2 regions of the Psychrobacillus sp. AK 1817 genome follow, and region 2 is predicted to be linked to the other one. Evidence: riboswitches for the same ligand, from Rfam matches in the RefSeq annotation. Region 2 holds a riboswitch; the other holds the start of a gene.
The links. Region 2 has a riboswitch for FMN ahead of D0S48_RS03810 (ECF transporter S component). Riboswitches for the same ligand answer to the same signal wherever they lie in the genome.
Positions count from the first base shown of each region.

Region 1: another riboswitch for FMN. It lies ahead of ribE (riboflavin synthase); the one in region 2 lies ahead of D0S48_RS03810 (ECF transporter S component).

Region 1 covers NZ_CP031739.1:3,750,894-3,767,319, reverse strand. Annotated here, with positions in the region: gene D0S48_RS18825 (Na(+)/H(+) antiporter subunit C) at 1-281, shown strand, start outside; gene D0S48_RS18820 (Na+/H+ antiporter subunit D) at 304-1,764, shown strand; gene D0S48_RS18815 (Na+/H+ antiporter subunit E) at 1,766-2,245, shown strand; gene D0S48_RS18810 (Na(+)/H(+) antiporter subunit F1) at 2,242-2,523, shown strand; gene mnhG (monovalent cation/H(+) antiporter subunit G) at 2,507-2,878, shown strand; gene D0S48_RS18800 (hypothetical protein) at 3,478-3,717, opposite strand; gene D0S48_RS18795 (leucyl aminopeptidase) at 3,777-5,279, opposite strand; gene D0S48_RS18790 (divergent PAP2 family protein) at 5,403-5,879, shown strand; gene D0S48_RS18785 (hypothetical protein) at 6,070-6,480, opposite strand; gene D0S48_RS18780 (YuiB family protein) at 6,645-6,974, opposite strand; gene D0S48_RS20760 (YuiA family protein) at 7,053-7,190, opposite strand; gene D0S48_RS18775 (NUDIX domain-containing protein) at 7,442-7,936, opposite strand; gene D0S48_RS18770 (NAD(P)/FAD-dependent oxidoreductase) at 8,032-9,243, opposite strand; gene D0S48_RS18765 (HesB/IscA family protein) at 9,583-9,945, opposite strand; gene D0S48_RS18760 (DUF2225 domain-containing protein) at 10,083-10,754, shown strand; gene D0S48_RS18755 (NifU family protein) at 10,799-11,032, opposite strand; gene D0S48_RS18750 (hypothetical protein) at 11,388-11,927, shown strand; gene ribE (6,7-dimethyl-8-ribityllumazine synthase) at 12,215-12,679, opposite strand; partial or broken gene ribB (3,4-dihydroxy-2-butanone-4-phosphate synthase) at 12,721-13,305, opposite strand; gene ribE (riboflavin synthase) at 13,320-13,955, opposite strand; FMN riboswitch at 14,079-14,216, opposite strand; FMN riboswitch at 14,320-14,457, opposite strand; gene D0S48_RS18730 (YuzD family protein) at 14,716-15,042, shown strand; gene D0S48_RS18725 (NAD(P)/FAD-dependent oxidoreductase) at 15,174-16,241, opposite strand; gene D0S48_RS18720 (YuzB family protein) at 16,370-16,426, shown strand, end outside.
Region 2 covers NZ_CP031739.1:736,754-753,179, reverse strand. Annotated here, with positions in the region: gene D0S48_RS03855 (D-alanyl-D-alanine carboxypeptidase family protein) at 1-808, shown strand, start outside; gene D0S48_RS03850 (pseudouridine synthase) at 910-1,644, shown strand; gene resA (thiol-disulfide oxidoreductase ResA) at 1,742-2,278, shown strand; gene D0S48_RS03840 (cytochrome c biogenesis protein ResB) at 2,292-3,953, shown strand; gene ccsB (c-type cytochrome biogenesis protein CcsB) at 3,955-5,139, shown strand; gene D0S48_RS03830 (response regulator transcription factor) at 5,260-5,976, shown strand; gene D0S48_RS03825 (ATP-binding protein) at 5,969-7,750, shown strand; partial or broken gene sigX (RNA polymerase sigma factor SigX) at 7,796-8,338, shown strand; gene D0S48_RS03815 (hypothetical protein) at 8,331-9,584, shown strand; FMN riboswitch at 10,249-10,383, shown strand; gene D0S48_RS03810 (ECF transporter S component) at 10,538-11,131, shown strand; gene D0S48_RS03805 (ferredoxin) at 11,283-11,531, opposite strand; gene D0S48_RS03800 (YpbB family protein) at 11,643-12,677, shown strand; gene D0S48_RS03795 (RecQ family ATP-dependent DNA helicase) at 12,670-14,079, shown strand; gene D0S48_RS03790 (LysM peptidoglycan-binding domain-containing protein) at 14,157-14,789, shown strand; gene D0S48_RS03785 (CBS domain-containing protein) at 14,863-15,495, shown strand; gene D0S48_RS03780 (metallophosphoesterase) at 15,667-16,426, shown strand, end outside.

The sequences.
Region 1 (16,426 bases), 1.1 Mb from region 2:
TCTCTCGCAGCTTGCTTAGGATTATTATTGGAACGGGCTTACTGAGTCATGGGACACATTTGCTCCTACTAACCATGGGTGGACTTGGGGGAAAATCTGCTCCCGTATTAGCTGACGGAGTGACAGATTATGTCGATCCACTACCACAGGCTCTAATTTTAACCGCCATCGTTATTAGCTTTGGCGTAACGGCATTTTCACTTGTACTTGCCTATCGTACCTATAAAGAAGTCGGTACAGATAATATGGAACTTATGAAAGGAACTGAAGACAATGATTAACTTATTATTATTCCCAGTCCTCATCCCTTTCTTATTCGCTGCGGTTCTTTTATTATTTCCCAAGAAATTAAAAGCACAGCGAATAGTTACTATTATTGGATTGTTGTTAGCACTAGCATCTGCCTTTACATTGCTGTACAAAGTAAAGATAGATGGTGTACAAACCCTTACACTCGGGAGCTGGGCACCTCCATTTGGAATCACAATGGTTTCAGATATGTTCTCAGCGTTACTAGTAACTTCATCTCTAATCATTGCTCTATTTGTTGTATGGTATAGCTTTTCTTACATGGATGAAGCTAGAGAAAAATCATTTTACTATCCAGCTATTCTATTTATGTTAACAGGAGTCAATGGTGCTTTTACAACGGGAGATATATTTAACTTATTTGTATTTTTTGAAGTATTATTAATGTCTTCCTATGTATTGATTGTTTTAGGTGGAGAAAGAATACAATTAAAAGAATCTATTAAATACATAATAGTCAATATTGTCTCTTCATCCCTATTTGTAATTACAGTAGGATACTTGTATTCAGTAGTTGGAACATTAAATATGGCCGATATCTCAGTTAAATTGGCCGAGCTTGGTGAGGTAGGAATTGTAACTGTAATTGCTGTGTTGTTTTTAATTGTTTTTGGTATTAAGGGTGGTATTTTTCCTCTCTTCTTCTGGTTACCAGGTTCTTATGCAGCACCCCCAGTTCCAATACTAGCCCTGTTCGGTGCACTTCTCACTAAAGTTGGAGTGTATGCGATTATGCGGACATACACGTTATTCTTTACGACAGATGTAGGTTTCACGCATGAGTTGCTTATGATTCTCGCGATTATTACCATCGTCGTTGGGTGTATTGGCGCGTTGGCTTACTTTGATTTAAAACAAATTATTATTTATAACATCGTCATTGCAGTAGGAGTTATATTATTCGGTGCTTCTGTAATGAATGAAAATGGAATGATGGGTTCTGTATTTTATTTGATTCATGATATTTTGATAAAGGGAGCATTGTTCTTACTTCTCGGTATTGTCATTAAAATTACAGGCACCTCCGATTTACGTAAAATGGGAGGTCTGATGAAAAAGTATCCTGTTTTAGCCTGGAGTTATTTGATTGCAGCATTTGGATTAGCTGGTATTCCACCCTTAAGTGGCTTCATCGGTAAAATGCTAATCGTACAAGGGGGCTTTGAAGGTGAATTACTCTGGCAGAGTGTTTTTATATTAGCTTCGAGTCTAATTGTCCTACTTTCGGCAATTCGAATTTTCATCTATGCTTTCTGGGGTGAGCCAAAAGGTGAATCTACTCTTTTAGGACCTAAATCATATCGACGACTGTTAACACCTACTATCGTTTTGGTAGCCATAACAGTATTCTATGGTGTTGGAGCAGAATTCTTAGTCCCATTTATGACGGATGCTTCTGATTTGTTGCTAGATCCTTCTATTTACGTCGATGCTGTATTTGAAGGGGTGAAATAATATGGCGTTTCAAATTTTGTTAAATGTTTTCATTGCCCTGACCTGGATGTTTTTATCGGTATCCTTTAAGCCTACTACCTTCATCGTGGGATATCTGCTAGGCTTACTAATGCTTTTCATACTAAGAAAATCCTTTAAATCACGGTTTTATATGGATCGAGTATGGGCGGTTATAAAATTGGCTGTCTTATTTTTAAAGGAGCTAATACTTTCTAACTTCTCGGTATTAAAGTTAATCGTAAAGCCTGAAATGCCCATCCGTCCTGCCATATTTGCCTTGGAAACGGTTTTAACCGAGGACTGGGAAATAACGTTGTTATCCAGCCTTATAACATTAACACCTGGTACGGTAGTTATTGATGTTTCGGATGACAATAAAACGTTATATATTCATTCTATTGAGTTTAGTAATATTGACGAAGCGGTTAACTCCATACGCGATACTTTTGAGAAAGCAATTTTGGAGGTGAGTAGATCATGATAACTTTTTTATGGGTGATTGTCGTGTTAATAAGCGCCGCTTTACTAGGCTTCTTATACCGACTTGTAAAGGGTCCGACTACTCCCGATCGCGTAATAGCCTTAGATGCAATTGGAGTGGGTCTAATCTCTTTAATTGGTCTAATATCAATTCTGTTTGACACTCCATTCTTCTTAGAGGTCATTCTATTGTTAGCTGTTCTTTCCTTTATAGGAACAGTAGCGTTTTCTAAATTCACGGAGAAGGGAGAAATCATTCAACGTGACCGTAATAGCTAATATATTTATCGTAGGTACTATTTCCTTTGGAACTATTTTTATCTTGGTTACTGCAATTGGCTTGTTCCGACTACCAGACGTCTATACAAGAGCACATGCAGCTTCCAAGAGTGCTACACTTGGGGTTATGAGCATTTTAATAGGTGTGTTTCTTCACTTTTGGTTAATCGAGGGGACGTTTAATTCTCGTATTTTGCTTGGCATTCTGTTTCTTTTCATCACTGGACCTGTAGGTGGACACATGATGGGAAGAGCTGCCTATTACTCTGGTGTGGAATGCTGCGACCTCACAGTTCGAGATGATTTAGAAGAGGTAGTGGAAGAAAAAAGAAAGAACATGAAAATCAAAGTTTGATGCTAATTTACTTTAGTGTGTAGGCAAAGTGTTTTATCACTTTGTCTACACTTTTTTATTGGAAAAACTAATATCAAATGTCATTCGTACTTAAAATAACTGACACATTAGACAGGATTGCGTTTTTCAAAAGTAAATGGTTAGTTTTCTTCACTTACAATGAAAGGAATGAAGTACGATTAGGTCAAATAAAAAATTAGGTAAACATCTCAATATAAAAATTAATAATCGCAAAGTGAAAATTCTAAATTACAAAAGAAGCAGTCATTTTGACGAATATAAAAATCAAGAGATATTTACCATTTAATTAATAACGAAAATTTATAATGAAGTGCTAGATAACAAAGCTGTAAAAATAGAACTCAATGAAAAAGAAATTATAAATGCTGAATGGATATTATGTTTTAGACAGCCAAATATATATAGATTTACTTATAAGATAATTAATACAATATCGGTGAATAAATCAAACGGGGAATGCCAAAAAAAATGCATTCGATATTCTTCAGAAGGAAAATCAATATCAAAATTTAACAGAACCAAATTTTAAAAAAGCTATTACCTTCCCTGATATATCAAGGAATGGCAATAGCTCTTTTTTAGTAGTACGGGTAATACGGTGTAAAATTGTTGTAGTAAGGATACGGTTGGTATGGATATGGCTGATAAGGATAAGGTTGTCTGGCACCAAAGCCAACAATGGAAGAACCTAAAAGACCTCCTACAAAGCCTCCTAATAATGGCGCTCCAAAACCACCGAAACCTCCACCAAATCCACCATAGCCTCCTGGGCCACCCGGACCTCTACCTCCATAACCACCGCGTTGATATCTAGGCATAATGTTCCTCCTTTCAACACAGTGTATGCTATATGGGATAAGTGTCCTGTGCGTATACCCTACTCTTCTTCAGCCATTCTTTCGATAAGAGTAGCCAATGTTCGTACCATTACACCGGTACCACCTTTTGGTCCAAAATCATAGGCAGATTTAGAGTCAGATGTTCCAGCTATGTCTAAGTGAATCCATGGTGTTTCCTCCACGAACTCTCCAACAAAACCGCCTCCAAATATCATATGACCATCTCCTCCAGGAGAATTATTCAAGTCAGCCACATCACTCTTGCGGATACGTTTTTTATCGTTTTCTGTTAAAGGCAATCTCCATACAAACTCGCCAGTTTCTAAAGAGGATTCCATAAAGGTTTCAAAAAACTCCTCGTCATTTGTAAGTGCACCTGTCTTGTCATATCCAAGAGCTGTAATAACGCCACCTGTTAAAGTAGCAACGTCTACGATATAGTTAGCTCCTTGTTGTTTTGCATAAGTAACCGCATCTGCTAGAACAAGACGGCCTTCTGCATCCGTGTTTAAAATTTCAATTGTTTTTCCACTCATCGAAGTGATGACGTCATCAGGCTTGAAGGCATTACCAGAAATCATATTGTCTGTGGAAGGTATAACTGCAATAACATTTTTATTTGGACGAAGCTCTCCAATAATTTGCATTGCTCCTAATACTGCTGCAGCACCTCCCATATCGCCCTTCATCCCAACGATACCTGCCTTCGTTTTGAGAGAGTAACCACCTGTATCAAAAGTAATTCCTTTACCAACAAGTGCCACTACATCATCCCAGTTTTCTGTTGCCTGATATTTCAAAGCGATTAATCGCGGTTCTTCAACAGATCCTTGATTTACTGCAAGTAATGTTCCCATCCCAAGTTCTTCTATTTCTTTCTTACCTAAAATTTCTGTTTCAAAGCCATATGTTTCTCCAAGCTCTCTTGCATACTCACCTAGCTGTGTAGAAGTTAATACGTTTCCTGGTGTGTTTACTAAAATTCTTGCTTCATTTACTGCATCTGCATAAATACTTCCTACCTCAAAATAAGTAGCAGCTTCGTCCGGATCAGTGTCAGTTAATAGCTCGATGGCAGGTAAATAGTAATCAGGGACATTAGAGGATGTTTTGTAGCCTTCATAAACGAATGCACCCATTCCAATTCCTTCGGCTGCTAAATACGCTACATCGGCTTCTGTAGCTGTTTCTGATGTAAATGATGGTATCCAAACTGCTAAAGACTCTGGCTTACTCGAAAGAAGTTCTTTGCCTACTAAGCCAAATGCCTCACGAATGTTCTCTTGAGTTAACTTTTTGCGGTCACCAAGCCCGACAAAAAGAATTCTTTTTACAGTTTCCTGATTAGCAACTGGTACTTTTACTAGTTTTTTTAAATCTGATGAAATGTCTCCGCTTTTTACCCATTCTAGGATGTGGTCTCCAAAAGCATTTAACAATGCATCCCACTTCTCTGTGTTTTCAGGATGCTTTGGAATGCCCACCACTAGTGTTTCTGATTGCACTTCTTCGAATAATACTTCATTAGTATTTATAATCATTATTTTTCCCCCTAGATAATTTGGATACATTATCATTATATAGCAACAAGTTTGATTTTTCGAATAGTAGTAATATGTTATACTAGTAGTAACTAAAGTTTTCCTTGAAAGGCTGTGTCTACTCTGACAATCCTCCAAAATACTCCATTACTAGCTGCTCTATTTTCTATTTTCTTTGCTCAGTTCGTGAAAATACCTATTCATTTTTTGGTCACCAAAAAGGTTGATTGGAAGTTATTTACTTCTACTGGTGGAATGCCTAGTTCCCACTCTGCGGCTGTAACTTCTCTTTGCACAGCTATTGCTTTTGAGACAGGTTTAGACTCACCTCTCTTTGCAGTTGCTACTGTATTTGCAGTTATAGTGATGTTCGATGCAACTGGTGTCAGATTCCAGGCTGGCCAGCAAGCCATTATTATCAATCAAATGCGTGTAGATTTTCAGGCATTTGTGGATCAGACAAAAGGTTGGGGACAAAAGAAAAGTGAAGAAAAGCTAGAAGAATTAAAAACGTTGCTTGGTCATAAACCAATAGAGGTATTTATGGGTGCCCTAACTGGGATTATGATATCTATCATTATTTACACCGTGATTTTATAGCTTTTTTACAAATTAAGAGTTAAATCAAATGTAGTTTAAATATACATTCCTCTTGCCCACAACTACTGTGCATTATTCTCTAAATAACAGGTACTGTTAAACTTGTTTAGTATTTTATTATCTCTAGAAGCGTATTCGCCTTAAATCGAATGCGCTTCTTGTTTTTTCCTAATTGGACTCTATTTGTTGTTTATCCTTCAACTAATTGATAATAGTATTTTAATTCATCATTGTACTTAGTAATAAGTACATCATTACGTTCTTTAGCTTTAAATATTTCAGTACCAATGGGCAGAATATTTGCTGTAGAATCTTTAAAATCCATTGGATTAGAAGTGTTATACTCAATTTTCCCTACTAAATCACCTTCTGTTAAGACAAGTTCGTTAACCCACTCAATATTCGTACTATAGATTATACTATCCCACTGAAAAATATCAGCTTTTGAATCAATTTCCAGAATTTCTTGTGCAGTAGGATTACCAATGGTTACTTCTGTTGTAGTGTTTTGGTCTATTGAACTGTTGCTTGATTCATCCGAGCATCCCCATAACAATAGATTCCCTAGCATCATTACTGTTATAATCACATACTTTTTCAATACCACCCCTCCTTTTCTAATACATTAGTCGATTGATACTTAATATTCGTTTCTTTTTCCCATACCTTTCTATACAGTTACCGTGAGGCTAAGTATGTACTTCGGAATTATGCATATGCTTTTTCTTACCAATAAAAAAAAGATGGCTATAAGGCCATCCCTTTTTAGAACATTTGATATCCACTTTTCCGAAGCATTTTAATAACGATCCCCGCAATAATTGCTCCTACAAAACCACTTGTTAAAATTACGATATCTGCCATATGCAAAGAAACAAACTTATCTCCAAGAGCAGAGAATGAAGAACCCGGGTTAGTGAAATAATCAAAGAACCCTACCTCATCAATGATAAATACCACAATTAGTGGATATAAAATAGCCACAAACCAGGACATTCTTAGTAACATATTTAATAAGAAGGCGATTCCAAAAAACATAACTAGAAAAATTAGTACTGAAAGAATCATCTGTGTAATTGTAAAATTCATAATCATATACCTCCGTAGTATCTCTAAATAGTTTACCTTAACGGAGGCATGGATTCAATGTACTTGTTTCTTTTCACATTTTTGTCAAATAATCTTCTTATTACTTTTTCCAGAGCCATTACAGCAGCCACACGTTTCTGATCCACCAAGTCTAAGTTGGAAATATCCTTCACCTTTACAATAAGGACAAGACTTTGCAGTTTCTGTTTTAAATTTAATCATATAATACGCCTCCTTGAATATTTATTTTAATATTCAGATAATATATCACGGATTAATATATTTGTAAATAAAAAACAAAATATATTTGATACGTGTTTTAAAAGTGCTTAAGTATAGAAAAATAGACTGTCTTATGAAAAATGCTTTGTTTCATAAGACTTTTTATCGAAGTTCTATAAGCTAACCACTATTAGTAGAGCTAGTCACAGTTGAATTTTTAATGACATGAATTTAGTCTATTTATGTTCGGATTATTTTATGAATAATTTATAGCTAGTATACCCAAATATGTCTCCAGGATTTATCCCTTCGATAGTTGGAAAGCCAATTTCTAAAGACGCAGCTGCTAATTCATGCAGCATTACAGAAGCGTTCTCATCTTCCAGTAAATCACTTGGAAGTATCCATTTGGCCTCATATAGCTCAGAAAGCTGCACTTGAATAATCGGTTCCTCTTCAATTGGTTTAAGAAGAAAAATGGCCATATTATCACTGATTTTTCCCTGTAAGACCCCACTTCTAAAACCGATCATATTTTTAACTGTACAATCTACCGCAGTTTCTTCCTTAACTTCACGTACGGCAGCCTGTTCAATTGTTTCATCACCATTTACAAAGCCTGCAGGTAAAGACCATCTTCCTTCTAAGCCACCATATCGTTTTTTAACAACTAGCCATTCACCCTTGTTGTTTAAAACTAATCCTGCAGCTCCCAACCAGACATTTCCTCGTTTATCCTTCGACAAATAATCCATCTCCTTTAACAAAAACATACTTACCTTTTATACTTTAAAAAAGCTCCCACTGAGAGTTACAGTGGGAGCCATTTATTGTTTTTCTTTTATAATTTAAATTTACCTTTTTTAAGCACTAATGGAACTCCACCGATCATGAAAAGAGCACGGTTATCAATAACCTTTTTCATGATGGATGCTTTAGTACCAGTAAGTTTTCTACCCATTACATCTCCAATTGCATCATGCTCACCAAGAGAACAAACTGTTCCTTTTAGTTCAGGAACAAATTCCTTTGTATTTTCGCCTTTCATTAGGGCTACGATATTTTTAGCAACTGTTACAGCTTGTTGCATAGCAATTTGAGCAGTAGGTGGGTATGGACGATTTGTTTCTTCATTAATCATTAGAGCACAATCACCAACGATGAATACGTCTGGGAATCCAGGTGCACGCATATCTTTTTCAACTTTAACGCGAGCACGCATATTTTCGATACCAGAAGTTTCGATTAAGCGGTTTCCACGAACTCCAGCAGCCCATACTACAGTACCAGCTTTGATGAATTCAAATTCTTCTTCGCCTTTTTTAATTTTAACGCCTTCAGGAGTAGCTTCTACTACTGGTGTACCTATAGAGAACTCGATTCCTTTTGCTTCTAATTGACGAACAGCATATTCAACTAGCTCAGGATCAAAACCAGGTAATACCATAGGAGCAGCTTCTACGCAGACAACGCGTACTTTTTCTTTTGGTACATCGTATTCTTCACAAAGCTCAGGAATACGATTACCTAATTCACCTAAAAATTCAATACCAGAGAAGCCAGCTCCTCCTACTACAATAGTTAAACGAGCATCGTCTCTGTTTTCTTCTGTAGACCATGTAGCAAATTGGTATTCGATATGATCACGGATTTGACGAGCAGCATTTACATTTGCAATTGATAGTGCATATTTATCTAAACCAGTGATTCCAAATGTTTCACCTTCAAAGCCTAAACCGATTACTAAATAATCATATGTGTATTCTCCAGCACTTGTTGCTACCTTCTTAGTATTAACATCAATGCCTTCGACAGTTGCTTTTACAAATTGTACCTTGCTTTTATTTATAACTCCTTGAATATCATAACGCACTTGGTCTGGACGTAAAGTTCCAGCTGAAGCCTCATGTAACCAAGTAGACTCGTAGTGATAGTCATTTTTATTTACTAAAATAATATCTGCTTCATCGGTACCTACTAATTTTTGAAGGTTCACTACAGTAGATAATCCACCATAACCTGCACCTAATACTAGAATTGTTGGTCTTTTCACGAAGATCGCAACCACCTTTTTATATTTTTTATGAATCTAATGATACGAATAATTCACAATTAGAAATGGACTTTGTCATTTTTCCGACAAATTTTTCACTACATCCTATTTTAGACCTTTTAGAATAGGATTTCAACACTATTTAACAACATTGCAAAGGTGGGAATATACAGACAATTAGCCCATGAGAAAAGCGCAAGCGCCTAGATCTGTCCCGACAAGCAAATGGGGGAAAGCGAGAGCAACCAGTTAGATCCTCATTGACTTCCAAACGTAATTTACTTTCTTATCCTTTAAAAAAGAACATTTTCTTAAGTAAGAAAATGTTCTTTCGAATATTTAGCAGCTTTCCGGTGTGCCTTCTTTTTTAGCAGTTCTAAATGATGAACCACAGCCACAGGATGCAATTGCATTAGGGTTATCGATGGTAAAGCCTCCACCCATCAACGATTCTTTGTAATCGATGACTGTACCTTGGAGAATAGAAGCATCTTCACTAGATATAATTATTTCTAAATCATGCTGATGTAAAACTATATCGTCTTCATTTTTCTCTTTTTCAAATCCCATACCGTAAGAAAGACCGCTACATCCGCCACCGTTAACAGATACACGGAGAAGTGAACCTTCTTCCTCGTTGTGAACCATCATCTCTTTGACGCGGTAAGCTGCCGCTTCAGACAAATTAACTACTTCTGTCATCTGAATCACATTCCTTCCTTATTTATATAATATCAATTTAATCACAATCTATACAAGGAAAACTACTTAAGTTACCTCGCTTTCGAAATATTTTTACAGTATAATAAAACCAAGAACGAGAATAAGGAGAAGATAAAATGGAAATACCTCCATATTACCAAAAAGATATCGAATGCTTACATTGTAAAAACAAATTTAAATCAACCAAGATACGTTCAAAATTTATAAAAGTCGAATCTCATGAAACAGACTTTCAACCAATATATCAAAATAAAGAAATAAACCCGTTATTATATAATGTATTTGTATGTGAGCATTGTGGCTTTTCTTTTACCGATGACTTTACTAAGTATTTTGCACCTGGACTTAAAGAAATCATTAAAGAGAAAATATCGACTAATTGGATACCACGTTCCTATGGCGACGTCCGAACGACACAAGACGGGATCACTACATATAAATTAGGCATACTGTGTGGAACGTTAAAAAAAGAAAAATTTGTCTCTATTGCTGGCTTAGCACTTCGTACTGCTTGGCTCTACCGCATGATGGAAAACAAAGAAGATGAAAATAGATTTCTAGAAATAGCCAGAGATCGTTACTCAGACTCCTATTCTAGCGAAGATTACAATGGAACTCAAATGTCCGAGACACGAATTATATATATGATAGCAGAGCTTTCTAGAAGAATAGGTGACCGAGAATTAGCAACGCGTTATTTTTCCAAAGTAATCGAAAAACAAAGTACCTCTATAGAACCCAAGCTAATTGAAATGGCAAAAGAGCGTTGGCAGGAAATGCGAGGGTGAAAAAAAGAAGCCTCATTCAGGCTTCTTTTTTATATCTGTTAGTATTAAAATACTTGTTCTACTTCTACTATTCCAGGTACTTCCTCTAATAAAGCGCGTTCAATACCAGCTTTTAACGTGATAGTAGAACTTGGGCAGCTCCCGCATGCTCCTAAAAGGCGTAATTTTACAATACCATCTTCAACGTCAACAAGCTCGCAGTCTCCGCCGTCACGTAGTAAGAATGGACGCAATTTATCTAAAACTTCTTGTACTTGTTCGTTAATTGTATCAGTCATATATGTCGACTCCTTTCGCTATAATCATTATAGAATAATTGTTGGTTAAATGGAAGTGTTTACTCCCCACAAAACACACCGTGATAAGAGTATTCCCTAAGATTCCTAAAATATTATTTACCCTGTTTTATTTTAAGATAAAAATCATTTTTAAGATGATTTGTATATAGACTATTTACTTAATATTAATAATAAAAAGCGAGAATCGTGTTATTTCAGGCTTTTATTCCCCAATATATCTTTCCAAAATAAATTTATTTTCAATTCTAGTCTATTAGACTAGCTTCCTCTACTAAAAGTTCATATGTTACAGTATGCCATTTGTTGGCAATAAACTTCGAGGAGGTGTTTTTTTATGGTTTTAACCTTACAAGCATTTACAACTCCAGCAAATACTCAAGTCATTGCTGATACAGCTGCTTTACCAGGTACTCTTCCAACACCAGCAGTACCAACCGCACCAGCTATGTTGTCTCCTTTAATTGATGGCAGCAGCGCTTATATCTGGTCACCGAATACAGCATCCAACCAAACGGTTACATTCCAAAGCATTTTCGACATTGGAACTTTACCAATTCTAGGACTTGCTTTGCCACTTAGCACGTTTTATGCGTATGCAGGTAACGAGACTGTCTCAGTAACTGCAACTTTAGAGGTAGTAAATCTTTTAGGAATTGTTATAGCAACTATTCCTTTATTTACCGATGCTAACTCTGGTAGCTCTCAGGACGTAGCAATTGCATCAGGAGATGCTCTTTTAGCAGTTGGTTTATTAGGAAATACAGGTCGTATTGTCATCAATGCTACTGTTACTTCCCCAACAGTAATAGGATATTCTGCAAATCCCGGCAGATATCTTGGACAACTTACCGTTCGTAGTCTTATAGCTGTTTAACAGCAGCTCCTCTTAAGGATGGCGTCTATACAATTTACAAGTTTCCCTCAATCTAGTAAATAACTTAGGCTAATTCACTGAAAACGTAAGCATCTCTGTACATGTACAAATAAACCAGTACATGTTTCAGAGGTGCTTTAAATATACTATTGGAAAAGTGAGAATAGGTAATTCTCAATAAGAATTGCTTAAAGATTTGTCGGTTAATTTCATAAATAGCACTTTGCCAGTATTCACAGCCAACCAATTATATTATATTCAATGTCATGTGTATCGATTCTCTTTTCTTAAAATAAACGATTTAAATTCGCCATTTCAATTGCAGAAACCGCACTGTCATAGCCTTTGTTTCCAGCTTTTGTTCCTGCACGTTCAATTGCTTGTTCAATATTTTCCGTTGTCACTATACCAAAAATAACAGGTATACCCGTATCTAGGCCTGCTTTTGCAATGCCTTTTGCTGCTTCATTACATACATAGTCATAGTGCGTAGTAGATCCACGTATTACAGTACCTAAGCCGATTATTGCATCGTAGTTTTTCGTACTTGCCATTTTCTTTGCGATAAATGGTACTTCAAATGCTCCTGGCACCCAAGCGATATCAATATTTCCTTCCTCAACTCCGTGACGTTTTAAACCGTCTAGTGCACCGCTTAATAATTTGTCATTAATAAACTCATTAAATCTTCCTACTACAATTCCTATTTTTAAATCTGTACCGACTAGCTGTGCCTCAAGAATTTGTCCCATGCTCATTCTCCTTTTACGTAAGCTTTATAATTCGCTTCTGTGTATTTCACTAAATCTTCTATCGTAATAAACTTCATTTGAAATTTTTCTGCAATTTTTTCAAGTTGTGGCATGCGTGCCATCGTACCGTCCTCGTTCATAATCTCACAAATAACAGCGACTTCTTTTGAACCACATAATTTAGCTAGTTCTACACCTGCTTCTGTATGACCACGACGCTCTATAACTCCCCCTTTTTTTGCGATAAGAGGGAATACATGTCCTGGACGGTTGAAATCTGTTGCTACAGCTTGATTATTTAATAGTGCAAGAATTGTATAAGATCGTTCAAATGCACTAATGCCTGTTGTTGTTGATTTATGATCAATACTAATGGTAAAGGCTGTTTGATGTGAATCCGTGCTCTTATTTACCATTGGGTCTAATGACAATCTTTCTGCAATTTCATTCGAAATGGGTGTGCATATTAAGCCACGACCATGCACTGCCATAAAATTAATGTTTTCAGGTGTTGCATACTCACCTATTACGACAAAATCACCTTCATTTTCTCGATTTTCATCATCGACTACAATGATGATTTCACCTTGCTTTAATGCAACGATTGCTTCGTCTATAGTATTCATTTCATTCCACTCCTTTAGAATCCGGCTTTTTGTAAGAAATCAACAGTCACTTTTCCTGTATTTTGATTGGCTAGATGCTTTACTACATACTTGCCAATTAAATCCGTTTCAATATTGACAATTTCTCCAGTCTGTTTTAAGCCAAGCACCGTTTCCTTGAATGTATGTGGTATTAAAGAAACAGTAATTATAGAATCTGTTACATTAAAAATCGTCAGGCTTGTACCATCAATGGTGATTGAGCCCTTCATTAAACAGTTAAAAAGCAATTCTTTTGGCATTGCTAAGTCTATATATACTGCATTGGAAGCTGGTCTCTTTCGAAGAATCGTTGCAACACCATCGACATGTCCAGAAACAATATGACCTCCGAATCTGCCATTCGCGGATATTGCTCTTTCTAAATTCACTGTTGAACCTTTTTTAAGTTGCTGTAAGCTTGTCGATTTAACCGTTTCAGGCATCACATCTGCCACAAACAGATCATTCGCAAACTTTTTAACAGTTAGACACACACCATTTACAGCAATGCTATCGCCAAGCTGTACATCTTCTAAAATTTTGCTAGCTCCAATGGAAATTTCCATCGATTGAGTAGACATATTCATCTGCTGAACTGTCCCTAGCTCCTCAACAATCCCTGTAAACATCTTCGTCACCTCTTTCTCAAAATAAAAAACCCCGAACATTTTTTGTCGGAGTTTCGATGAGAGGTAAATTTGGCTTCGTCAAATAAGACTAGTGAATATGTATTTTCAAAAGTCTACTTGCGTTGCTTCCTTCTCCCATCCAGACTATAACTGTCGGCTTTGGACTTGCACCAAATCCTGCACACTAAAAGTGGCTCACGGGCTTAGAGATACAATCTCAACACCGTCGATTGGGAATTTCACCCGACCCCGAAGGAATAATATAAAATTGTTATAAAATAAAAAAATTCCCAACACGGTTGTGATGGGATGAAAGTGCATAGCAAAAAATACATTTTAAAATTGCCATTTTAAAATGTTTTGCTTACTCCTTCTCCCATCCAGACTATAACTGTCGGCTTTGGACTCGCACCAAATCCTGCACACTAAAAGCGGCTCACGGGCTTAGAGATATAATCTCAACACCGTCGATTGGGAATTTCACCCTACCCCGAAGGAAATTATTCTATTTGATTAGTATTGTATCATAAAAATTCGACGTAGAGGCTTTCTTCGTATTACCACCTTTTAGTTGATTTGCATTCCTGGACTTTCAGACTAACTAAATCAACAACCGTTAGTGCATGAAACAATCATGACTAAAGCTATCATATTAAAACTCTATCATTTAAAGGATATTCGCTTTTTGACAGTATTTCCGTATCCCCTTTATAATATAGATGGGTAAAATAATATATAAGTTAAAGGGGACAAGTATTTTATGGCACAAGAAAAACTCACTGTTGAAATTTACGGTGCCGATATAGTATGTGCAAGCTGTGTGAATGCTCCTTCTTCTAAGGACACGTATGAATGGTTAGAAGCTGCAATTACCAGAAAATTTCCTGGACATCAAATAACATTTTTATATATTGATATAGAAAAGCCAATAGAAGACGAAAAACAACTGTCAATTGCCAATCAAATTGCAAATGATGAGTTTTTCTACCCATTAATAATGATAAACGAGGAAGTTATAGGGGAAGGTTATATTCAGTTAAAGCCTGTATTCTCTGCCCTCGAAAAGTACGGTTATATAGCAGAATAACGTTAAGTATCATTTCAAAAAGTACTCAAATAAGCTTATTAAGTAAAATGCTTTTTCCCAGAGAAAGCATTTTATAAAAAAATAAAAAGCTTGGGAACGCGTTTAACTCCACGTTTCCAAGCTTTTTTAATTTATCCGTTATGGCGTTTATACATCCAAAGTAAACCTGATTTCATCAATCTTGCAATACGTCCAGTAACAGAGATATCTGCCAAATAAGCAAAGCCTTGCTTTTTACCTAGAGATCCCATAAAGCCTTTAAGCTTAATATCTGGCATTTTTTCTGGTAGTGGCTGACCCTTCCAGCGTGCTTGCAGTACTTTCACAATCTGCTCTGCCTGTTCCTCTGCTAGCTGTGCACTTGGAGCAAACGGCAAGGATGCACAATCACCAACTACAAAGACATTATCGTAACTTGGTAGATCATGATATTGAGTAAGGATGATGCGACCAGTTTTGTCTTTCTCTCCAGGTAAAGCACGAACAGGAGCAGCTGGCTGAATACCGGCTGTCCAAACTACAACATCTACCGGAATTATTTCATCATGATTATATAATTTGTTTGGTTCCACTTTTGTGATATTCGAATTGCTTATCACGTCTACATCATTTGTATCAAACCATTTTTGTACAAAATTACTTAAGCGTTCTGGAAAGTCTCTTAATACTCGAGGGCTACGGTCAAATAATTTAATTTTTAAATCTGGTCTACTTTCACGAAGCTCACTCGCAAGCTCGATTCCACTTAGACCTGCCCCCACGATTCCTACAACAGAACCTGCTGGTAATCCACCAATCTTATTGTATGTGTCTCTAGAGCGCCCAATTGTTTGAATGCTATAAGTAAATTCATCCGCTCCTGGAACATTATGATACTTATCTTCGCAGCCAAGTCCAATTACTAAATCATCGTATGGAATTATTTTTTCATCTTGTAGAATTACTTGTTTATTTTCTACATCAATTTTCTCAATTTCTCCATAAGTAATTTTTAACTTGTCACTCTCTGGAAAAGCCACTCTAATTTCATGATCAGATGATGTGCCTGCTGCCAACGCGTAAAATTCTGTTTTTAAACTATGAAATGGTGTACGGTCTATTAATGTGAGTTCTACATCATCTGGCAAATTATTTGGTAATAGGCGTAGTAATACGCGCATATTCCCATATCCTCCACCTAACAATACTAATTTTCGCATAAATATTCTCCCTTTTGTTTCAATGTCTCCTCAAATTATAAATGATTGTGACACATTTCACAATAAAACTTCACAATTGACCTTTATAAAAAAATAGAGTAGCATGACGATGTAGTGAGGTGACAGCTATGAATCCAATGGTTGAATTTTGTATAAGCAACCTTGCAAATGGTTCACAAGAAGCT
Region 2 (16,426 bases):
GTTGGATAATGCCACACTTGATGAAGAGATCACAATTTCTTCTGTTGCTGCTGCCCAGGAGGGTTCCTCGCTCTATTTACAGCCTGGTGAGGTCTGGACAGTTAACTCCTTACTGCATGGTCTTATGCTTCAATCAGGAAATGATGCTGCATACGCTTTAGCAGAGCATACAGGAGGGTCATTAGAAGGTTTCGTTAAGCTGATGAACGAGAAGTTTGAATTAGCAGGGTTAGATCATTCTCACTTTACGAATCCGTCAGGTTTACACAATGACGATCATTACGCTTCTGCACATGACATGGCTAATATGTTCCGTTTAGCACTCCAAAATGAAGACTTTAAAAAAATCTCCTCCGCCAAAAATTTTGTGCCAGAGGAACGTTCGATCAAATGGAGAAATAAGCACAAACTAATACACTTCAACGAGTACACCGTTGCCGGAAAAACTGGCTATACGAAGAGAGCAGGAAGAACCCTTGTCACTTATTTAAAAGATAAGGATAAGGAAGTTATAGTAGTGACATTGAACCACTCGAATGATTGGAATACTCATGTCTCCTTGGCTGAGCAAGTCTTTCAAAACTATGAGAATGTTAAGGTAGTGGAAAAAGGGAAATATCAGCTATTTCAAAAAGACGTGATAGAAGTAAAAAAAGACTATTATTTATTGTTGAATAAAGAGGAACAGGATCAGTTGAATAATGTTCTAATTATTCCTCGTAATAACAACGAGAAAAAGCCTTATTTGTGGAAAGTAATGATTGATAAAGATGTTGCACTAGAATTTAATGTGAAGAAAGTCAAATAATTTTGAGAAGACAGTTTTTCCAAAAGACTGTCTTCTTTTATTTTATGTAAAAGTGTGACATAATTCACTCATGTATGGAAAGAATGGACGAGGTGAATTACTTGGAAAGATTACAAAAAGTATTAGCACACGCAGGTGTTGCTTCTAGAAGAAAAGCTGAAGAGTTAATTTTGGAAGGAAAAGTAAAAGTAAACGGTAAAGTAGTGAAGGAATTAGGTACAAAAGTTTCTGACTCTGATACGGTGGAGGTTGAAGGAGTAAAGTTAGAGAAGGAACAAAAAAAATACTACTTACTTTATAAGCCAAGAGGAGTTATTTCTGCAGTAACGGATGACAAAGGTAGGAAAACCGTGACGGATTTATTGCCTCATGTTACAGAACGCCTATATCCAGTAGGAAGATTAGATTACGAAACGTCAGGAGTACTACTTTTAACAAATGACGGAGATTTCTCGTATGCGTTGACCCACCCTAAATTTAAAGTGGACAAAACCTATGTGGCGAGACTTAAAGGAATACCACTTAAGGAACAATTAAGACCTCTTGAGCGTGGAGTTGTCTTAGAAGACGGCAAGACCGCACCGGCAAGGGTAAAGCTTTTGTCTTCTGAAAAGAAAACGAATAAGTCGATTGTAGAAATCACTATCCATGAAGGAAAAAATCGTCAAGTACGACGCATGTTCGATGCAATTGGTTTTCCTGTGCAAAAACTAAAAAGAGAACGATTTGGCTTTCTAACTTTGCATGGCTTAAATGCAGGGGAGTGGAGAGAACTAACAACTCATGAGGTAAAACAGCTCAGAGTTCTTGCTGAAACAGGTAAAATAGGTAAATAACAATGAAAAGTTCACAAAGCCTTCATATGTCCTTCTCAATTTGGACATTAATTTTGATATAATATTGTCGGCAATGCATGGAATGGAGGAAATAAATTTGGCTCAATCCAAACAAAAACGTTTTTACATAAGAGCAGTTATTTTAGTAGTACTTACACTAGCAATTGTATTTACAATTTTCTCTAACGTGACTAAAGAAAAAAATGCAGTTTTACAAGTCGGCGATAAAGCACCGGATTTCCATGTGGTAGACACGAATGGAGAACAGCATAAGCTTTCCGATTACAAAGGACAAGGCATCTTTTTAAATTTCTGGGGAACTTGGTGTAAACCTTGTGCAAAGGAAATGCCTGCAATGGACAATCAGTACAATGTCTACAAAGATCAAGGTGTTCAGACTCTAGCTATTAATGTTGGAGAATCGGATTTAAAGGTAAATCGTTTTGCTAACCGTTATGGCTTAACATTTCCTATTGCAATCGATCAAAACAAAAGCTTGTTGGATTCCTATAATATTGATCCGCTACCAACAACCTTTTTGATTAGCCCGGAAGGTAAGATAGAAAAGATTATTAAAGGTGAGATGACCGAGCAAGATATTGCAAATTTCATGGAACAAATCAAACCTTCCTAAAGGAGTCTTTTAGATGGACAAGATAGTTTGTAAATGTGGGCACGTCAACCCTGCAGGTACAGAGCTTTGTGAAAGCTGTGGACGCCCTTTAAGTCAACAATCGAGAGAACAAAAGATTGTTGATATGAGATATGAAGGGTCTGCAAGACGTTCTCAAACCTATAACAAAACAATAATTGATAAAATCTGGAATTTCTTCTCTAGTGTAAAAGTCGGAATGTGGATTATCGTTGCTATCCTAATAGCTGCCGCTATAGGAACTATTCTGCCACAGGTTTTTTATGTTCCTGCAACGAGAGAAGAAGATATTGCAGCGTATTATGAGAGAGTGTATGGATGGTTTGGAACATTATATTATGAATTAGGACTTTCTGATCTTTATAGCTCCTGGTGGTTCCAAACGCTAGTGGGAATGCTAGGTATTTCTTTAGTCATTGCAAGTTTGGATAGAGTAATACCACTTTACAAATCTCTTAAAAAACAAAAAACAAAAAGACATATTAGCTTTTTGAAACGTCAGCGTGTATTCGGCGCAGCAGAAGTAGAAGCTCCTGTCGAATCTCTTGAGAAGGCGGAAGAAAAGCTTAAGTCAATGAAGTATAAGGTTAAACGAGAAGGAAATGCAATTCTTGCAGAAAAAGGTCGTTTTTCCAGATGGGGGCCTTACGTAAACCATTTAGGTTTAATACTTTTCCTGTTTGGTGTTATGCTACGTGCAATCCCAGGGTTTTATGTAGATGAAACTATGTGGATAAGAGAAGGAGAAACTCTTTACATACCACAAACAGATGGTTATTTCTTAGAGAGTAAGGATTTCATCTATGAAACATATACAAAAGAAGAGTCAGAAGAAGTTTTTGGTGAAGCACTTGATAGAGTGGGATCGATTGCTAAAAATTATCAAACGGATGTAGCTTTATATAAAGGGCCAGATGATGCAGTCGCTGGTCATCCCGAAGACTTAAAGTTAGTGAAGGAAGAGTCCATCCAGGTTAATGAACCTTTGAAATTTGATAATTTCTCTGTGTTCCAGATGGATTTCCGTCTTAATGAATTAAAGTCTATGACTTTCCATTTGGAGGACAAAGCTACTGGTACTGATCATGGTCAGTTTACGGTGGAGTTATCAAATCCACAAAGTATGTACGAGTTAAATGATGGTTATAAGGTAGAAATCGTAGACTACTACGCTAATTTTTCTGGTTTTGTAGATGGTGAACCTCAATCAGAGACTCCTGAGCCTAAGAATCCTGCATTTTTAGTGAAAATGTACAGCCCGGAATATCCAAAAGGTGAAACTAGTTTTGTCATGATTCAAAATACATTAGAACCTTTAGGGGAAACAGAATATAAAGTTAAATTTGAAAGTGTAGAAACTAGAGATATGTCAGGTCTTACAATTCGCAAAGATTTAACACTTCCTATTCTAATGCTTGGTGGACTTATCTTTATGATTGGTGTTGCACAAGGGTCTTATTGGAACCATAGACGTATTTGGCTTCAATATTTAGAGGATGGACAGATGGTAGTAGCTGCTCATACGAACAAAAACTGGATGAGCGTTAAGAAGGATATCGATGAGGTTTCGAAGATAACCAATATACCACCATACGAAGATCAGCAAGATTTAGATGCAAAACAAGAAAAAGAGGAAACAGAGGAAGGTGTAAAATAAAATGACAATGGTTTCTGTAAGTGAGACTTTATTGTTTGTAGCGTTTGTCGCTTATTTGGTTGCTACGTTTTTATTTGGTGGAGCAGTCAAATCTTCAAGTGCAGCAGCTACAAATTCATATAAACGATGGGGAAATTTAGCAATTATAGTGACGATTATTGGTTTTGTAGCTAACTTGGGTTATTTTATTACCCGTTGGATTGCTGCTGGACATGCACCAGTAAGTAACTTATTTGAATTTACTACAGCATTCGGAATGCTCGTAGTAGGAGCTTTTATACTTATTCACTTTATCTATAAAACTCCTGCTCTTGGTCTTTTTGCATTGCCTATAGCAGTGCTAATCATTGCCTATGCAAGCATGTTCCCAAAGGATATCACTCCATTAATCCCAGCTCTAAAAAGTCACTGGTTAACTATTCATGTTATTACAGCAGCACTTGGTGAAGCTATATTAGCAATCAGTGCAGTAGCGGGTTTAATATGGTTACTAAAAAATATCGACCTAACAAAACCGTCTAAGCAACGTTTTTGGATAGAAGCAACCATGTACCTTTTAGTTTTAGTTTTAGGTTTCGTTATTTCAACTGTTTCATTTTCTGCAGTAGATTATTCAGCAGAATATTCTTATATAGACAAAGAAGGAAATCCACATGATATAGAATATAACCTACCAGCACTATTTGGTATGAATGAATCAGAGGTTATTACTGATGGGGCTATGGAACCGCTAATTGAAGTTCCACCTTTAATTAATGGTAAGAAGTTAACGACTGTTGTATGGGCAGTCCTATTCGGTACAGTACTTTATGGATTACTTCGATTAATCTTACGTAAACGTATTGCTACAGTTTTACAGCCATTAGCTAAAAAAGCTAATTCTCAACTAATGGATGAAATCGGGTATCGCTCTGTATTAATTGGCTTTCCTGTATTCACATTAGGGGCTCTAATATTTGCAATGATATGGGCTCATGAAGCTTGGTCTCGTTTCTGGGGCTGGGATCCAAAAGAAGTTTGGGCTCTTATCACATGGTTATTCTATGCGGTATTCTTACATTTAAGATTGACAAAAGGATGGCAAGGTGAAAAATCTGCATGGTTGGCATTAATAGGTTTTATCATCATTATGTTTAACCTTATTGCTGTAAACTTAATCATTGCGGGTCTTCACTCATACGCATAAGTAAGTCAAAAGTAGTGTCAAAAAGCTCTACATTCAGCAGAATGTAGAGCTTTTCTTTTCTTTTATGTTAAGTAATTGTACAATATAGAATAGATGTAGATAGAAGGGTATGATATTTAAATGTCAGAAATGATAAAACTTTTAGTAGTAGATGATGAAGAACGTATCCGTCGTTTGTTGAAAATGTATTTAGAAAGAGAAGGGTATATGGTAGAGGAAGCTGAAAACGGAGAAGCTGCTCTTTTACTCGCTTTAGAAAATGAATATAATTGTATTCTCCTAGATATTATGATGCCTGAAAAAGATGGTATAGAGGTTATTACAGAGCTTCGAGAACATAAAGACACACCAGTTATTCTTTTAACAGCTAAGGGCGAAGAAGCTAATCGTGTAGAAGGCTTTGAATTGGGAGCGGACGATTATATTGTAAAACCTTTTAGTCCAAGAGAGGTTGTTCTTAGAGTAAAGGCACTTCTGAAAAGATCAGCAGCATTTTCTCCATCACAGACAGTTTCCATTTCTAAGGATATTGTTGTATTTCCTCATTTAACCATTGACCATGATGCACATAGAGTCACTGCAGATGGTGAAGAAGTTAGCTTAACTCCAAAAGAATATGAATTGCTTTACTTCCTTGCTAAAGCGCCAGATAAAGTTTTTGATCGGGAACAGCTGTTAAAAGAAGTTTGGCATTACGATTTCTTTGGAGATTTACGTACAGTAGATACACACGTAAAAAGATTACGTGAAAAATTAAATAGAGTTTCTGAAAAAGCTGCGAAAATGATTGTAACTGTTTGGGGAGTTGGCTATAAATTCGAGGTAGGAAATGAATAGGATTTGGAATAGTGTGGTCGGGAAGCTATGGGGAACCATATTGCTTCTCGTCTTATTTGTGTTGTTTATCGTTACAGTCCTAATGCTAGAATTTTTAGAAGACTTTCATACAGAACAAGCGGAAGAAATTCTTAGACAAGAAGCTGCTACTATAGGGAAAATTGTAGAACAGCATGAAAATCTAGAGAATTCCCTCTCCATTATTAGTGATATTTTAGGCTCGGAAACAAATACATTAATTGTAAGAAATGCAGATTCTGTATTCCTCTCCGTTCAAGAGGGTCTCAATAAAGAAGTTATCAATGATAAAATATTAGAAGACGAGCAGCTTTCCAAGATTTATACTTCGGATAAAACAATTATTAAGAAAATGCTAATGCCATCCATGACAGAAGAAAATCGAATGGAAAACTATATAATTTTGGCATCTCCTCTAGAAGCTGACGAACAGGTTCATGGAGCAGTTTTTATTTATCAAAGCTTAGAAGTTGTAAATAAAACCTCTAATAATACGACAAAAATTGTATTTCTGTCTGGATTTATAGCTCTGTTACTTACAACCTTGCTTACTTTCTTCCTTTCTTCTAAAATCACATCTCCCCTTCGATCGATGCGAGAGGCGGCTTTAGAGCTAGCTAAAGGAAACTTTGAAACGAAGGTACCTTATACGCAAAGAGACGAGATAGGGGAGCTTGGCTCTGCATTTAACAGAATGGGTAAGCAATTAAAGCATCATGTGGAGGTAATCAATCAGGAAAAGGAACAGCTTTCAAGTATTCTTACTTCTATGACAGATGCCGTAATTACTTTCAACAAAGAATTTCAAGTACAGGTAAGTAATCCACAGGCTGACCAACTGTTAAATAAATGGCATGAAGAAAATGACATTGCTAACAAATCAGATTTACCTGATGAACTTCAGCATCTTCTAGAGCATGTATTGCATTTAGAAGAAGAATTAGATGAGGAATTAGAAATAAGAGGATCATACTTCTCTGTGTCGATCAGCCTTCTTTATAGCAATGAATCTGTTCGTGGGGCAGTGGTCGTATTGCGCGACATGACTGAGCAACATAGATTAGACAAAATGCGTTCAGATTTCATCGCTAATGTTTCTCATGAGCTAAGAACACCTATTTCTATGCTGCAAGGATACAGTGAAGCCATTATCGATGAAATAGTCACGACAGAAGAAGACAAAAATGAAATGATTCGGGTTATTTATGATGAATCTAAACGTATGGGTAGACTTGTAACAGAGTTATTAGATTTAGCGAGACTTGAATCAGGTTATTTGAGCATACACAAAGAAAAAGCAGAAATTGTTTCGGTAATCGAAAGGATTACCCAAAAATTTGACCAAGCTGCGAAAGAAAGTAATGTTAGCTTAAAGTTTGATCACAATATACCTTCTGAGGAATTAATCGAAATTGAGATAGACGAAGATCGTATGGAACAGGTTTTAACGAACTTAATTGATAATGCTTTAAGGCATACTCCGGAAGAAGGCTCTGTTTCCGTACTGTTAGAGAAATCCAAAAACCAAATCATTATAAAGGTATCAGATACTGGATTTGGTATACCTGCGGAGGATTTACCTTATATTTTTGAGCGGTTTTATAAAGCCGATAAAGCTAGAACTAGAGGGAAAGCTGGCACTGGCCTCGGCCTTGCTATTGCGAAAAATATAGTCGAAAGACACGAAGGTCACCTATCAGCAGAAAGCACAGTCGGGGTAGGCACAACATTTATTATTCAATTGCCATTAAGCTAATGTAACAAATCGGGAGATGAAACGACTAATTGAAAGAACGGGGGGAGCATTATGAATGACTCCGTTTTCCACCGCTTGTATGATACCTATCATCAAGACGTTTTTCAGTTTTTGATCTATCTAGTTAAAGATAGACAAACTGCGGAAGACTTGGTCCAGGAGGTTTATGTTCGTGTTCTAAGAGCTTACAGTAAATTTGAGGGAAAAAGCTCCGAGAAAACATGGTTATTTTCAATTGCAAAAAATGTAGCTATTGATCATTTTCGAAAGCATTCCGTTAGAAAGAAAAGAATGTTTGATGCTTTTGACTGGGAATCTACACAGCTTGCATCAAAAGACATGTTGCCGGAGGATTTTACTGTTTTAAATGATGAAATGAAAGCCTTGCTACTAGCTTTAGATACATGTACTGGAGATCAGAAAATGGTAGTCATTATGAGATATTTTCAAGAGCTGTCCATTGCTGAAACCGCACAAGTATTAAATTGGACAGAAGGTAAGGTAAAGACTACTCAGCATAGAGCTATTAAATCACTTCGAGAAAAATTATCTGATAAACAAAAGGAGGGTAATGTTTTACATGAGTAATCAAGAAGAAAAGAATAAAGCGTTAGATGAGCTCTTACACAACATGCCCAAGTTCACAGATAATCGTTCGAAGGATGAAGTATACAATCGAGTGAAGTTAGAAATGGATTCTTCCGATTTAAATAAAGTCATACGAAATAATAAATGGTTTTCTAAATGGATGCCACTTTTAGTGTCTGTTGCTTCTGTTTTGTTGTTAACGTTCTTAATTTCTTCATACTTGGGCACAAGTAGTGAAAAATCTGCAATCCAGCAACAGGCTACAGACAAATCGGACATGTTGAGAACGTTGGACGTTGCTCCTGCCTCTGAGGTAGAAACAACAGAGGGCGGAATGGAAGCCAAGGAAGATGCGGCTATAGAAAATTCAAATGATGTAGTCAATTCTTTAGCTGTCGAAAGTGAATTAGTGCCCGTTCAAGCCTTTAACAACGCTAGAACTGTATATGAAGATGATTTAAATGATGGAATTCCATTTCATTTTTCTGTAACAGAAGGGGCAGAAGCTTACCCAATCACAATAATTATACCTAAGGATAAAATAAACGAAGATTTTACTGACGGATTGCCAAATAGTCTTCAGTTATATGAAAAATATGCAAGCACTATAGATGAATCTGCTCTAGGGTTCGAGGAATATTTGCCCTTGCAAGGTAATTTGGTTTCAGATGGCGATACGCTTCAACACTATTTACCTAAAGGGCATGGTTATGATGCTGCTTCAGCTACTTCCGGAGTGTATACTGATACAATTCGTCATATTTTTAAGGACTTTTCCTTCCTAGAACGATTAAGTGAGGATGGCACAGCTATCAATTGGGACCAAGTAGGAGTAATAGGGAAAAAGGAATTGGCAAGCGGAAACAAAGAACGAATGTATTTTAAACACACAATGAATAGCGGACTGACATTCCTTGTTCCAAAGGATGCTAAGTTTGAGAATGCTTTTAAAGATATGCCAAAATCAGCAAATGATCTTTATACGACTGTTGTACCGAAAGATGTTAGTTATGAGGTATCAGAGGAAGGCAACACGGTTGTAATAACATTTGACGAAGCATTAGATTTGGCAACATTGGAATATGAAGATTCTATTCTTATGATTGAAGCCTTTACATTAACAGCTGCAAGCTTCGATAAAACAGTTCGTCTAGAAAATGTTGTACAGAAGCAATGGGATCGATTTGATTTGACAGCTACTTTACCAATCCCAATTGGCCCTAATGGGTACATGATGAACCACTGAATAATAAAGAATCGACCTACTAATTAGTCGGTCGATTTTTTTATTGGGTTTTTTATTCGAAAAAAGTGTTTTATAACCGGATAGAAAAATTTATGACCGTTCGGACGAGTTTTATGACCGGATAGAAAAATTTATGACCGTTCGGACGAGAGTTATGACCGGATAGAAAAATTTATGACTGTGCGGACGAGTTTTATAACCGGATAGAAAAATTTATGACCGTTCGGACGAGATTTATGACCGGATAGAAAAATTTATGACCGTTCGGACGAGAGTTATGACCGGAAAGAAAAATTTACGACCGTTCGGACGAGATTTATGACCGGATAGAAAAATTTATGACCGTTCAGACGAGAGTTATGACCGGAAAGAAAAATTTATGACCGTTCGGACGAGAGTTATAACCGGATAGAAAAATTTATGACCGTTCGGACGAGTTTTATGACCGGATAGAAAAATTTATGACCGTTCAGGCAAGTTTTATAGTCGGAAAGAGTTAGTTATTACAATTATATAAGGTGAACAAAAAAACACTGTACTTTAATTTCATAAAAAAGGTTCATCTGTTAATATACTTAAATCGAAACAGTTGTATTGCATATATTAATATAGTTTGATAAAATGATTGTAATTCGAGATAGTCTTGAATGACAATAAAATATTGATTCATCTTCGGGGCAGGGTGAAATTCCCGATCGGCGGTATTAGAAGAGTTTTTTCTTGAGCCCGCGAGCCGTAAAAGGCAGGATTTGGTTAAATTCCAAAGCCGACAGTATAGTCTGGATGGGAGAAGGTGAAGGTGCAGTCGTTTTTCGTATGCTCTTATACGGATACGCTTATTTAAGTGTACCTTTTTCTCCTTTAAGCTTTATTTGCTTAAGGGATTTTTTGAGTATTGATAACGAACTGAACCTTTCTTCTTGTGGAGTGAATCGCAAAAGGAGAGAGGATTTATGGCAAAAAGTAAGACGCGAATGCTTATTGCAATCGCAATGCTAAGTAGTATTTCTTTCGTTTTAATGCTGCTTGCATTTCCGTTACCAGTTTTACCAGCTTATTTGAAAATTGACTTCAGTGATATCCCAGCATTAATTGCTGCTATCACAATGGGGCCAGTTGCAGGAATCATTGTAGCTTTCATGAAAAACGTACTAGATTGGTTCTTTTCAGGAAGTCCCACAGGCGTTCCAGTCGGTCATATGGCTAACTTCGCAACTAGTATTTTGTTTTTGACACCTGTTTATGTCATTTATCGTAAAGTTTCTTCCTCTAAAGGGATTGCTTACGGCTTAGGCGTCGGGACAGTTTGTATGGCTCTTGGTATGAGCCTGTTAAATTATTATGTTTTCTTACCAATGTATTCGTACTTTTTAAACTTCCCAGCGGAAACAGGAACAGCTTTATTTAATTCTATCATTTACGGTATTTTACCGTTTAATCTGATAAAAGGTATTATAGTTACAATTGTTATGGTTGTTCTATTTAAACGATTGAAGCCTATACTAGACAAGGTGAGCGAGTCGTTTAAAGTTCCAAATATAAATTAAAGATATGTATGACTGCTGGCAAACTAGACAATTTCTAGTTTGTCTGCGGTTTTTATTTTTTTGTAGGTATAGCATTAACCTGCCACTTAAGTTTATAGAAATATAAAAAGCCAAGAAAAATGAGCTAGTCATCCTTCTTGGCATTAATATACTATTCAAATTTTAGAGCGTCGCCTTCAAATGATTCTTCAGCAACTTTAATGGAATCGGTAGGGCAGCCTTCAAATGCATCCTCCATGTCTTCCATCAGTTCCTCTGGAACTTCCGTTGTTCCCGTGTTATCATCTAAAATAACAAAGGCAATACCTTCATCGTCATAGTCATATATGTCTGGAGCAGCTGCTCCGCAAGCTCCGCATGCGATACACGTATCTTTATCTACTATAGTATATTTTGCCATTAGTATATTCTCTCCTTTAATTCTACTTATAAGAATTAGCTATCTTATTCATTCTAAAGCTGTTTACGTTTCTTTTCAACAAAAATACTTTCAAACTGTGAGGTATTTAAATTGTATTTTAGCCAACTATTACTAAATATTATTCAAAAATTTAATGGGGAACGGTCAGCAATGGCTTCCTTTTACTTATTAAAAGGGAAAAAATCTGGACAAACCATTCAAGATGTCACTTATTTTAATCTACATCGTTTTTTCTCTATTTATCCGAAGTTAACACAAGAAGAATATAAGCAGCAGTTGTTTAAACTCCAACAAAACAACTGGATTGAAGAGGAAGATTCTCTACTAAGGATTAGTCATAAAGGTTTAAAACAGTTAACTGGATATACAGAACCTTTGTTTAATGGCTGGGAGCTAAGGGGAAACGAAAAATTGTTCTGGTCAAGATTAGAATTAGTAGTCCAAACACTATCTTATTTTAATAAAAATGAAACTAGATTTATTCCCAATCAAAAAGATTATTCGGTTCACCAGTTTGTGAAAGATTACTTACGAGGGAGAGACTATAAATCATCAACATTTCAAAAGGACTTTAAAAATCAGTTAGAGCATTTACTTCAAATTGCTGAGTTACAGGAAATACATCGTATACTATTAGTCTATCGAATGAGCGGTTATCACATTAGTGGGCTCACATGGGAGCAATTAGCACTGGAGTGTGGAGAATCTATTATAGATATGAAGCTTCAATTTGTAGAAGCGTTGCATATTGTCTTAGATAACATCAATCAAGAAAGTCATCCAGATTTAATAGGTTTAACAAAAGAGATTTTTGTACATAGTCCTTTAACACAATCCGCTTTAAAGACCGAACAGCTTTTAAAGGAAGGTTACTCTATCCAAGATATCGCTGCCCTAAGATCTTTAAAAGCAAATACAATCGAAGATCACTTAATAGAAATAGCAGCAGCTGATCGAAGTTTATCATTGACATCATTTATATTGAACGACCAAATAAAAAAAGTGCTAGAATTCTCCAATAAACATCAAACCAAAAAATTGAGGTTAATTCGCGAGAACATACCTGAGTTAAGCTATTTTCAAATTAGACTGGCTTTAGCTAAAGGGGAGAAAGAAAATGGATGAACTTCAACACATTCTTCAAACAAGGTTTGGATATAAAGATTTTAGAGAAGGACAGAAGGAAATAATCGAAAAAGTCCTAGCTGGAGAGGATGTAGTAGCTATTTTGCCCACTGGGATGGGTAAATCGTTGCTGTTCCAGCTACCAGCATATTTAAAGAATGGAGCGGTGCTAATAGTATCCCCTTTGCTTTCTTTAATGCAGGACCAGGTAGAGCAGTTAAAAATGATGGGAGAAAAAAGAGTAGTGGCCATCAATTCATTTTTATCCTTCGAGCAAAGAGAAAAGGCGTTATCTGGTTTACAAAATTATAAATTTATTTTTACATCACCTGAAATGTTACAGAATGAGCGTTTTCAAAGAAGGTTAGCTAGTTTAAATTTAGCTTTTATAGTTGCTGATGAAGCGCATTGTATTTCCCAGTGGGGATTTGATTTCCGACCTGATTATTTAAGGATCTCTGAGTCGCTTAAATCGTTAAGAAAGGCAAATGTGCTAGCCTTAACTGCTACAGCCACAAAGGAAGTTGTAAAAGATATAAAAACTACCTTGTTAATGGAACAGCCATTTGAATATATTCATTCCTTGGATCGTCCTTATATTGCTTACGAAGCACATGAGGTGGAGAGCCAAAAAGAAAAGGTAGAATGGATATTAAATAGGATTACTAGCACTACTGGACCTGGTATATTATATAGTCAGTCGAGGAAAAAAACTGAATTTTATACAGAAGAGTTACAAAAAAAGGGCATCAGAGTCGCTTATTATCATTCTAAAATGGATCAAGATGACCGTATTCTCATTCAGCAACAGTTCCAACAAGGCCATTTAGATTGGATTTGTGCTACGAATGCTTTTGGAATGGGTATACATAAGGATAATATTAGACAAATTATACATGATCATATACCAACCTCCGTTGCCAATTATATGCAAGAGGTTGGACGGGCAGGTAGAGACGGAAAACAGTCCATTGCCTCCATTCTTTATATGTTATCCGATGTAGAACAAGCTTATTTTGTTGCGATGCAGGATTTTCCCGACGAACAGGATATTATCCTTGCATATCAGACCAATGAAAATCAGGTGCAGTTATCTGAAACAACGGAAAGAATTTTAGATTATTGGAAAATGGTATTGTCAACAGAGGAAACTATAGAACTGTTTAAGAATATTCGACAAAAAAAATGGATAGAAATTCAAAGCTTGTACACGCTATTACAAAATGAGAATTGTATTAGGGAACAGGTAATTGCCTATTTCGATCAAAAGCTGATAGACAAGCCTTTAAATTGCTGTTCAAAATGTTCTTTAAATCTTCAAGAGTTATTTCATTTACACGATAAACCCCTTATCCATGCTACAGTATTAGATTGGAAAAGTAGATTAGGCAGTATCCTATAATACTTAACAACATTTACATTTTCAACAAAATTCGTCATAATAGTAGTAGATAAGTGGAAGAATGGAGTTTGACTAATATGAGTAAAGATGATTATCAAAAAAAGATTGACGAACATAGACAGTCCATTGGTGTAGAGAGTGAAGCAACTGAATTGAGAAGAAGTAGAAGAAATCCACCAGGTAAAAAGAAAAAGAAAAAGAATATACTCATCCCATCCTTGTTTTTTATATTTATCTTATTGCCTGCAAGTGTTTTGATTTATGTACAATTTTTTTATCAACCAGAAAGCGAAGCCTCAACTGAAGACGAAGGAATCATACAGGTTGTTACTAAGCCAATTTCGAATTTGAACAGCAGCAGTGAAGAAGAGGAAGAAAAAGAAGAGGCAAACGAAACGGAAGAAAATCAAACTTCAGAAGCAGAGAAGCCAGAAGATACAACAGAAGTGCCTCAATCAACTCCAGCCCCTCCGGCAGTTGAACCTAAAGAAAAGGAGGAGGCAGCAACACCAGCACCAACTCAGCCTAAAAAAGAAACTGTACAAGAACCAAAAAAAGACGCGAAAACTCATATAGTTAAGGGTAATGAAACATTATATCGAATCGCGATGAACTACTACAATAATCCAGAAGCAGTCGAAAAGATAAAAGCTGCAAATGGACTAGCTTCCAATGAAATTTATGAAGGACAAAAATTAATTCTGCCATAATCACAAGTTGGAAGGATAAATTCACTTTTTATAGAATATATAGGTATAGACCGTTTTGGAAAGAGGTGTTTGTATGTTTGTAAAAAGTGTAATGATACCAAAGGAAAAATGCTTAACTATTAAAGGCAATGCTTCAGTTTTGGACGCTTTAAATGAACTAGAGGCAAAGGATATTGATGCATTACCAATTATTGAGGATGGAAAGTATAAGGGGATGTTTAACAAGTACCTTTTATACAAGGCGTTCTTTTATAGCAACACAGATAAAGATACTTTTTTGAAACAAACAAAGGTATCTGATGTTGTAACAAGGGAAGATACATTTGTTCAAACTAGTGATGTGTTTGAACAGGCTTTTATGAAGCTATATGATTTTCCAATTTTAGCAGTAGTAGAAGATGAGAAGTTCTTAGGCATAGTCACACGCTATGACACAATTCATCAGTTTAAAAGTGCATTTGGTATGAATACAAAGGGCACTCGAATTGCCTTTACTTCTGTAGAATCTGAAGGAAGAATTCTGAAAATGTCCGACATTTTGCATAAGTATCACACTTCTGTAATTTCGCTAGTAACATTTGATGAAACTGACAAGCTAGTGCGCCGAATAGTTCTTAAAATTGACAATGAGCAAAAATTAGATCGAATTATTCAAGACTTAGAAAAGTCAGGTTTTCGAGTGTTACATATTGATAAAGATGAGTAATATAATCAATATAACGAATGGTTTAAGGACAGGGATAAAATCCCTGTCTTTTTGCTTGAAAGATAATATAGTCATGCTGAAGCTATAGCTGATACCTCTCGTGTTTCCCCATTTGCTTTTCGGGGTAGATATAGGCGCTTGTGCTTTTTTATAATGGTTAGGGGGGATTTAATGTTGTATATAGTAATAACAGTTTTGGTATTTTGCTTGCTTCTTTTCACATATATGCTCTTTTTAGCATTTCAAACGAATGTCAAAGAACATAGTCTCTGTGTAAAAGAAATACCTAAAGGAGAGCAATTCCATATATTTTTTATATCTGACATTCACCGTCGGAAAATTAAAGATGAACTCATCCACAGTATTATCGGAAAGGTGGATGTAGTAGTTATTGGTGGAGACCTCACGGAAAAAGGAGTACCATTGAATCGGACAGAATTCAATTTAAAGCAATTAAAAAAGCTTGGCCCTGTTTTTTATGTTTATGGTAATAACGACCGAGAAGTCGGAGAAAGTAACTTATTAACTTTGTTCGAATCCCTTGATATTCATATTTTGAACAATAGTTCTGTAGTTCTTTCTAATCTAAATCCTTCCTTGCGATTAGTAGGTATTAATGATGGCTTTGTCGGAAAAGTAAATATAGCAGAAGCCTTCGAGGATGTAAAAGAAGAGGATATCTTAATTTTTGTAACACATGCACCAGCATTCTTTCATGCGGCTCAAAAAATAAGTAACCCACGATTAATGTTGGCTGGACATTTACATGGCGGTCAAATTCGTATTGGTCCTTTAGGGATATATGAAAAGGGTAGTTTTAGATTGAAGGAAAATAAAGCAGAGTTAATAAGCAATGGGTTTGGTACTACAGGCGTACCGCTGCGCCTTGGTGCTAAACCAGAATGCCATATCATTACTCTTAAAGGTTGTA